DNA from 2 places in the Sphingomonas hankookensis genome. Region 2 is predicted to be linked to the other one. Evidence: riboswitches for the same ligand, from Rfam matches in the RefSeq annotation. Region 2 holds a riboswitch; the other holds the start of a gene.

Evidence for each region. Region 2 has a riboswitch for cobalamin ahead of cobW (cobalamin biosynthesis protein CobW). Riboswitches for the same ligand answer to the same signal wherever they lie in the genome.
Region 1: it holds a riboswitch for cobalamin, as region 2 does, so the genes downstream of both, PPZ50_RS01300 (TonB-dependent receptor plug domain-containing protein) here and cobW (cobalamin biosynthesis protein CobW) in region 2, are expected to answer to the same signal.

The regions. Positions count from the first base shown of each region.
Region 1 covers NZ_CP117025.1:258,570-262,284, reverse strand. Annotated here, with positions in the region: gene PPZ50_RS01315 (hypothetical protein) at 1-385, opposite strand, end outside; gene PPZ50_RS01310 (NmrA family NAD(P)-binding protein) at 468-1,352, shown strand; gene cobU (bifunctional adenosylcobinamide kinase/adenosylcobinamide-phosphate guanylyltransferase) at 1,434-1,952, opposite strand; cobalamin riboswitch at 1,978-2,179, shown strand; gene PPZ50_RS01300 (TonB-dependent receptor plug domain-containing protein) at 2,317-3,715, shown strand, end outside.
Region 2 covers NZ_CP117025.1:1,788,176-1,791,890, reverse strand. Annotated here, with positions in the region: gene cobN (cobaltochelatase subunit CobN) at 1-931, opposite strand, end outside; gene cobW (cobalamin biosynthesis protein CobW) at 942-1,979, opposite strand; cobalamin riboswitch at 2,162-2,389, opposite strand; gene PPZ50_RS08470 (hypothetical protein) at 2,419-2,937, opposite strand; gene PPZ50_RS08465 (HoxN/HupN/NixA family nickel/cobalt transporter) at 2,930-3,715, opposite strand, start outside.

The sequences.
Region 1 (3,715 bases), 1.5 Mb from region 2:
CCGCATCGTCCGGCGTGCCGTCGAGCAGGACGATCGGGCGGGGAAAATGCGGCCGCAAATCCGTCAGCATCGCGGCGGTCGCATCCGCTTCCCTCGCGCGGGCGATCATGCCGAGCGTTACGGCATGCGGACATGGCGTGGCGGGTTCGCCGTCGACCAGTCCGAGCGCCCAGGCGGCGTTGCGCCGGGCATGGGGGGCGAGCGCGAAGCCCCGTTCCGGTGTGCCATCGCGCAGGCTTTCGGCGATAGCGTCGCGTAGCGTCGCGGCGTCGAAAGCGAGAGTGGCGACCACCAGACCGCAATGGGTGCATTCCGGCAGCGCGCGGTCGTGCCAGCGGTCGTTGCCGCAGATCGGACAGCGCGGCCCGGCGATCGCTTCGGTCATATGGCCACCCTCTTGCGTTACGGTCAGCGGGAACGCACGACAGGCTCGGCAGTTCGCCGGTGACAGGGCAACGGGGACGAACATGGACACGATCATCGTCGCGGGCGCGACCGGCGATTTGGGCGGGCGGATCGCGAAAGCCGCGGTCGCGCGCGGGGCGAAGGTGCGTGCGCTGGTCCGCCCCAGCACCGCGGCCGGCCGGATCGCCGCGCTGGCGAGCATCGGCGCCGATCCCTGCCCCGTGGATTTCGACGATGCGCAGGCGCTGGCCCATGCCTGTCGCGGGGTGGTGTGCGTCGTGTCGGCGCTGAACGGGCTGGGCGAGACGATCCTCGATACCCAGACGAAGCTGCTCGACGCGGCGCTGGGCGGTGGGGCGGCGCGGTTCATCCCGTCGGACTTTTCGATCGACTATCGCGCGTTGCCGACCGGCAAGAACCGCAATTTCGACCTGCGTCGCGCGTTCCGTACGCGGATCGACACCGCGCCGATCCTGGCCACGTCGATCTTCAACGGCGCGTTCGCGGACATGCTGAACGGGCAGATGCCGTTGATCCAGCGGCGGGTGCGGCGCGTGCTGTACTGGGGCGACGCGGACGTGAAGTTCGCGCTGACGACCAAGGACGATGTGGCGGCCTATACCGCCGCCGCCGCACTCGACCCCGCCGCGCCGCGCAACCTGCAGATCGCCGGCGCCGAGGTCAGCGCGCGCGATCTGGCGGCGTTGATGGGGGAGGTGACGGGCAAGCCCTATGGCCTGTTGCGCGCCGGGTCGCTCGGCGCGCTGGAGCGGATGATCGGGGTGACGCGACGGCTGTTCCCGGCGCGCGACCAGGTGTTTCCGGCGTGGCAGGGGATGCAGTATCTCCACAACATGTTCGACGGTCGTGCGCCGAGCGGGCCGGTGGATAATGCGCGGTACGAAGTGGCGTGGACGCCGTTGCGGAATGTCGTGAAGGAACAATGACGTATCCCCGCGCAGGCGGGGATCCAGGGTAACCGGGCGGCGCGCTATTGGCTCTGGACCCCCGCCTGCGCGGGGGTACGATCAGTTTTCGGGGGAGAAGGAGGCGAGCGGTAGCACCATCCCCGCCACCACGAACCAGCATCGGTCGACCGCCGCCGCCACCGCCTGGTTGAGCCGCCCCGCCTCGTCGCGAAACGCGCGGCCCAGCGGATGGTCGGGCACGATGCCCAGGCCCACTTCGTTGCTGACCAGCATCAGCGGGTGCCGCGCCGCGCCGATCGCCGCGATCAGCTCGGCGCTATGCCGCGCGACGTCATGCCCGCCCAGCATCACATTGGTCAGCCACAAGGTCAGGCAATCGACGAGCACCGGCCCCGTAGCCGCACCAATCGCCTGCGGCAGGTCGAGCGGACATTCGACCGTGCGCCAGCCGGGTCCGCGATCCGCGCGGTGGCGGGTGATGCGGTCGGCCATCTCCGCGTCCCACGCCTCCGCCGTGGCGAGATAGGTCCATGGTCTCGGCAGCGCTTCCATCGTCGTCTGCGCCAGCCGGCTCTTGCCCGAGCGCGCGCCGCCCACGAACAGGGTTGTCGTCGCCATCTTGTCCTGTGCCCCGATGCGCTCTAAGGGCGCGGATGCGACAGGTTCCCAGAAATGGGATGAAAAGGGAACCCGGAAGCGCGTTTGCGACGCGCCATCCGGGGCTGCCCCCGCAACTGTGACCGGCGAGCCTTGCTCCCCCGTGTGCCACTGGACCCAAGGTCCGGGAAGGCCGGGCAAGGCGATGACCCGCGAGCCAGGAGACCTGCCCGTCGCGGTTGTCCTTCGCGCGGACGGGGTGTGCCGGGCGATCGAGGGTTTCCTCGCGTGACGACGTCGTTTGGGGGTCGTGCGTGCGGAGAACAGCCTGTTCCGGCGCCCGCGCCGCGCGTCCCCTTGTTTGATGCCAAGGGGGATTACCCGAATGAAGACCCGTTTCCTGTTGCTGCCCTGCCTGTTGGCAGCGACCCCGAGTTTCGCGCAGAGCGCCCAGTCGACCACCGGCCTCGAACGCGTGGCGGACGGCGATGACGAGATCGTCGTCACCGCGAACCGCGAGGCACGCCCGGTCGATACCGTGGGGCAGGCGGTCACCGTGCTCGACACCGCGACCATCGAAACCCGGCAGGCGGTGGTCGTGTCCGACCTGCTGCGCCAGACGCCCGGCGTCACCGTCACCCGCAATGGCGGTATCGGCACGACGACCAGCGTCAACATCCGCGGCGCCGACAGCGATCAGACCGTCGCGCTGATCGATGGCGTGAAGCTCAACGACCCGTCGTCGCCCGGCGGCGGCTTCAACTTCGGCAATCTGCTGATCGGCAACATCGCTCGCATCGAAGTGCTGCGCGGTGCGCAGTCGGTGTTGTGGGGCAGCCAGGCGATCGGCGGCGTCGTCAACCTGATTACCCGGCAGCCGACCGAAGAACTGGCGATCAACGCCCGCGCGGAAGGTGGATCGTTCGGCACCGGGCAGGCCTTTGCCAACGTGTCGGGCAAGTCGGGGGCGGTATCGGCAAGCCTGGGCGGCGGGTTCTTTACCACCGACGGCATTTCGGCCTATGCGCCGGGACGCGAAAAGGACGGCTATCGCAACTATGGCGCGAACGGCAGCGTCGCGGTGGCGCTGGCCGACAATGTCTCGGTCGATGTGCGCGGCTTCTATTCGAACGGCCGGACCGAGATCGACGGCTTTCCGGCGCCCACGTTCAGCTTCGGCGATACCCGCGAGGTCGGGAACGCGGAGCAATGGACCGGCTATACCGGGCTGAACGCCGCGCTGTTCGACGGGCGGTTCCGCAACCGCATCGGCTATGCCCATACGTCGAGCAACCGCACCAACACCGATCCCGACGGCACGCCGACCGAAACCTTCCGGGGCAAAGGGCGCAACGACCGGATCGACTATCAGGGATCGTTCGACGTCACCGACGCCGTCTTCGCGACCTTCGGCGTGGAACGTGAAGTGTCGCGCTTCACCACGGCGAGCTTCGGCGGGCCGGCGACGACCGGTCGTGCGCGCCTCTTCGGGGTCTATGGCCAGCTGGCGGTGACGCCGATCGAAAACCTCACGCTGACCGGGGGCGTGCGCCATGACGATCATAATGTGTTCGGCGGAGCGACGGTGTTTTCGGGCAGCGGTGTCTGGTCGCCGAACGGCGGCAATACGCTGCTACGCGCCAGCTATTCGGAAGGGTTCAAGGCGCCGACGTTGTACCAGCTGCAGAGCGAATACGGCAACGCGCTGCTGACCCCGGAACGCTCGCACGGCTGGGACGCCGGCATCACCCAGCGTGGGCTGGACGGTGCTGTCGAGGCGAGCG
Region 2 (3,715 bases):
CGGGGGAAAGCCCGCGCGACGCCGCCGCCCATCCCGCGCGCCCGGACGTGGCCAGCGCCAGCTGAAACACGGGAACGCCCGCGCCATCAAGCGGGGTGGCGCCGTCCTCGCCCCGCGCGGAAAAAGCGGTAGCGTTGATGATCGCTACCGGGCCAAGTCCGCGCACCCAGCGGTCCACCTGTTCGCGCACCTGCGGGGCTTTCAGCGAGGGGACGAAGATCGACAATGCATCGAAACCGCGCTGCTCGAACGCGGTATGCAGGGCGGCAAACGGGTCCAGATCGTGGGCGGTCAGGTAAGAACGATAGAACACGATCAGGACCAGCGGCCTTGCCGGATCGCGCACAAAGGCTTCAGGATCGACCACGCCAAAGCCGGGATGCCAGCCTCCCGCCATCGGCAGCGGATCGCATGTCCGGGCGGGGGCATCAATCAGCCCCGCCAGCTGCGACAGCGCGGCAAGCGCCGCCTGCGCCGCCCCTGCACCGCCAGCATCGCACCACTGCGCAAGTTCGCGCAATGCAGGCACCGGCACGGTCGAAACCGCATCCAGCCGCGCGTCCTCCCAGCCGTCGCCGGGCAGCACGGCCAGGGCGATGCCGCGCGACCGGGCCAGCGCCTCGACCTGTTGCAGCCCGTAGCTCCAATAGGGCGTGCCGCCGATCAGCCGGATCAGGATCGCCTTTGCACCCGAAAGTGTCCGCTCGACATACGTGTCGACCGACAGCGGATGCATCAGCGCCGCCAGATTGGCGAGCCGCAGCGAAGGGAACGCCACATCGCCCGCGCGGGCCTGATGCCATGCCGCCGCGAATGCGCCCAGGTCGCTGTCCGAAAAGGACAGGACCACCAGATCCGCAGGCTCTTGCCCCAGATCCTGCGGGACGGCGGTTTCCTCCATCCCGTGCGTTTCGCGGAAAATGACGTGCATGGCCCGCGCCTTACGCCAGCAGCACCGCGCGAATGGCGTCTGCATCGACATGATCGTGCTCGGCAATGGCGACCAGCGTGGTGCGGCGCGGCTCGTCAGGCCGCCACGGGCGGTCGTACTGGTGGCGCACCCGCGCGCCTACCGCCTGCACCAGCAGCCGCATCGGCTTGCCCGCAACGGCGGCATAGCCCTTCACGCGCAGGATATGGTGATCGCGCGCCAGCGTTTCGATCCGCGCCACAAGCACTGCCGGATCGGCGATCTCGCCCCATGCGATGACGGTGCTGTCAAAGTCGTCGTGCTCGTGGTCGTCATCTCCATCATGGTGCGATGGGCGCGCGGCGATGTCGTCCTCGGCAGCGGCATCAAGGCCCAGAATCACGCGCGGATCGACCACGCCTTCGGTCAGTTCGATCACCGGAACCGGGCGACTAAGCTCCGCCGCGATGATCGCGCGCGCTGCGGCGACACCTTCCGGACCTGCCAGATCAACCTTGGTCAGCAGAATCATGTCGGCGCAGGCAAGCTGGTCCTCGAACACTTCCGAAAGCGGCGTCTCATGATCGATGCTGGGATCGGCGGCGCGCTGGGCGTCAAGCGCGGCCACATCGGGCGCGAACCGGCCTGCCGCCACCGCTTCGGCATCGGCCAGCGCCAGCACACCGTCCACGGTGATCCGGCTACGAATCGCGGGCCAGTCAAACGCCTTGAGCAGCGGCTTGGGCAAGGCCAGACCCGATGTCTCGATCAGGATGTGATCCGGGCGCGGATCAAGCGCCAGCAGCTTTTCCACCGTGGGGATGAAGTCATCCGCCACGGTGCAGCAGATGCAGCCATTGGCCAGTTCTACGATGTTTTCCGCCGGGCAATCCGGAATGGCGCAAGATTCCAGAATCTGGCCATCCACGCCCAGCGAGCCGAATTCGTTGACCACCACCGCCAGCCTGCGCCCGCCCGCATTGCGGATCAAATGGCTGATGAGCGTGGTTTTCCCCGCGCCCAGAAAGCCCGTAATGATGGTGACAGGCACCTTTGACAGGTCGGCCACAAGCAATTCCTCCGCGCGCCAGAGCGACAAACGGCGGGGCTTGCCGGACAAGTCCGGTCGGCGCATCGCAACGGGCAGGCGCGATGAAGCACCCGTTACCACGCGGCCGTGCAGCCCCAGCCGCACAGCTTCGTCGCTCAGACGGAGAGTTACCGTGCCGTGACCATCCCCTGGATCAGGCAAGAGCGACCGGTGCGCCGGCAGGTCTCCTGGCTCGCGGGTCACAGCTTGATGCACGCCTTCCCAGACTTTGCGCCAAAGCGCTGTCCAGTGGCAGCTCCTGTGTTCAGGAGCATGTGCATCGCGCTATCCGCTTACAGTTGCAGGGACAGCCACGGATTTGGGAGCAAGCTCCCGCACCGCATTCCCGATTAAGCCCCTTGCGGGGCACCGGCGCGATCATTGAAGGGCGGGTTGCCCCGGTCCTTCGCCGCGCGCTCTAGACGAAAATGCCAGCCAAGCCAATTGAAGTTGTTGCTTCATCCTCTTTACGCCATCGCCTTATCTCGGATGGGTTGGCTGCCAGGCGCTCGATCGCATCGCAGGGATAAGTCCAGAGCGTTATTTCGGTTACGCCTTTTCTGATCCTGGAAGCCCCCGATAGGGCCAAGCGGCCGTCCTTGGCCCACCGTGTTCGCTCGCGGGACGTGATGCAGAGAATATCCTCGACCTGCCGTTGACTGACAGGCTTGCACGCTATCCGGAAAAGCCGTTTCCGTATGGCATCGACGAGATCTTCCGCAGCCTGCCTTGAATTCGGATCAAAGACACAACTTTTTCTGGATTTAACGAATGTTCCGTTGGAACGAGCCATCAGCATCCGGATCGCCGCGTCGCGCTCGCCGTGATGTACGCGAAGCCCGAGCGGCATTCGGACATCAAGATCGATTGAGACGGTGCAGGACTGGTCATCGTGGCTGAGTATGACGCAACGATCCACGCAGTGACGGTCAGGCAACGACCGAAACCTCGATTTCATCGAACCGCTTCCAGCGATAGATCGCGTAACTCGCCAGCCAGCAGAACACGAAAAGACCGATGATGGCGAAGCCCAGACCATTGAAATTTTCGCCCAGTTCAGCGGCGACCCGCCATGGCCTACCCGTAAGGGCCAGCTTGTCGCCAATCAGGGCCAGCGTTTCGATTCCACCAATGACAATCGCCACGATGGCCGAGATCAGGGTAATGGTGATGTTGTAGTAGAGCTTGCGGATCGGCTTCACGAAGGCCCATTCATAAGCGCCCAGCATCACCACGCCGTCCGCCGTATCGATGAGGGCCATACCGACCGCGAACAGGGCGGGCAGGACCAGGATTGTCCCGATCGACAGGCCATCGGCGGCCTGGCTGGCCGACATGCCCAGAATGGCAACTTCGGTTGCTGTATCGAACCCAAGCCCGAACAGAAACCCCAGCGGGGCCATATGCCAGCTTTTGTTCACGAGGCGGAACATCGGCCTGAACAGTCTGGAAAGCAGACCGCGCCCACCCAATAGCAGATCAAGATCGTCCTCGGCATAGCTGCCGCCTGCACGAACATGGGCAAAAGTCCGCCAGACAGAGCGCAGGATGACCAGGTTCATGCCGGCGATCGTGAACAGGAAAAGCGCGGAAATCACGGTTGCAATCACGCCACCGATTTCCTTGAAAGCGCCAAACTGCGACAGCGCGCTGGCCGTCACCGCAATGATGATCGATGCTATGGCAATGATTCCGGAATGCCCGATCGCGAACCA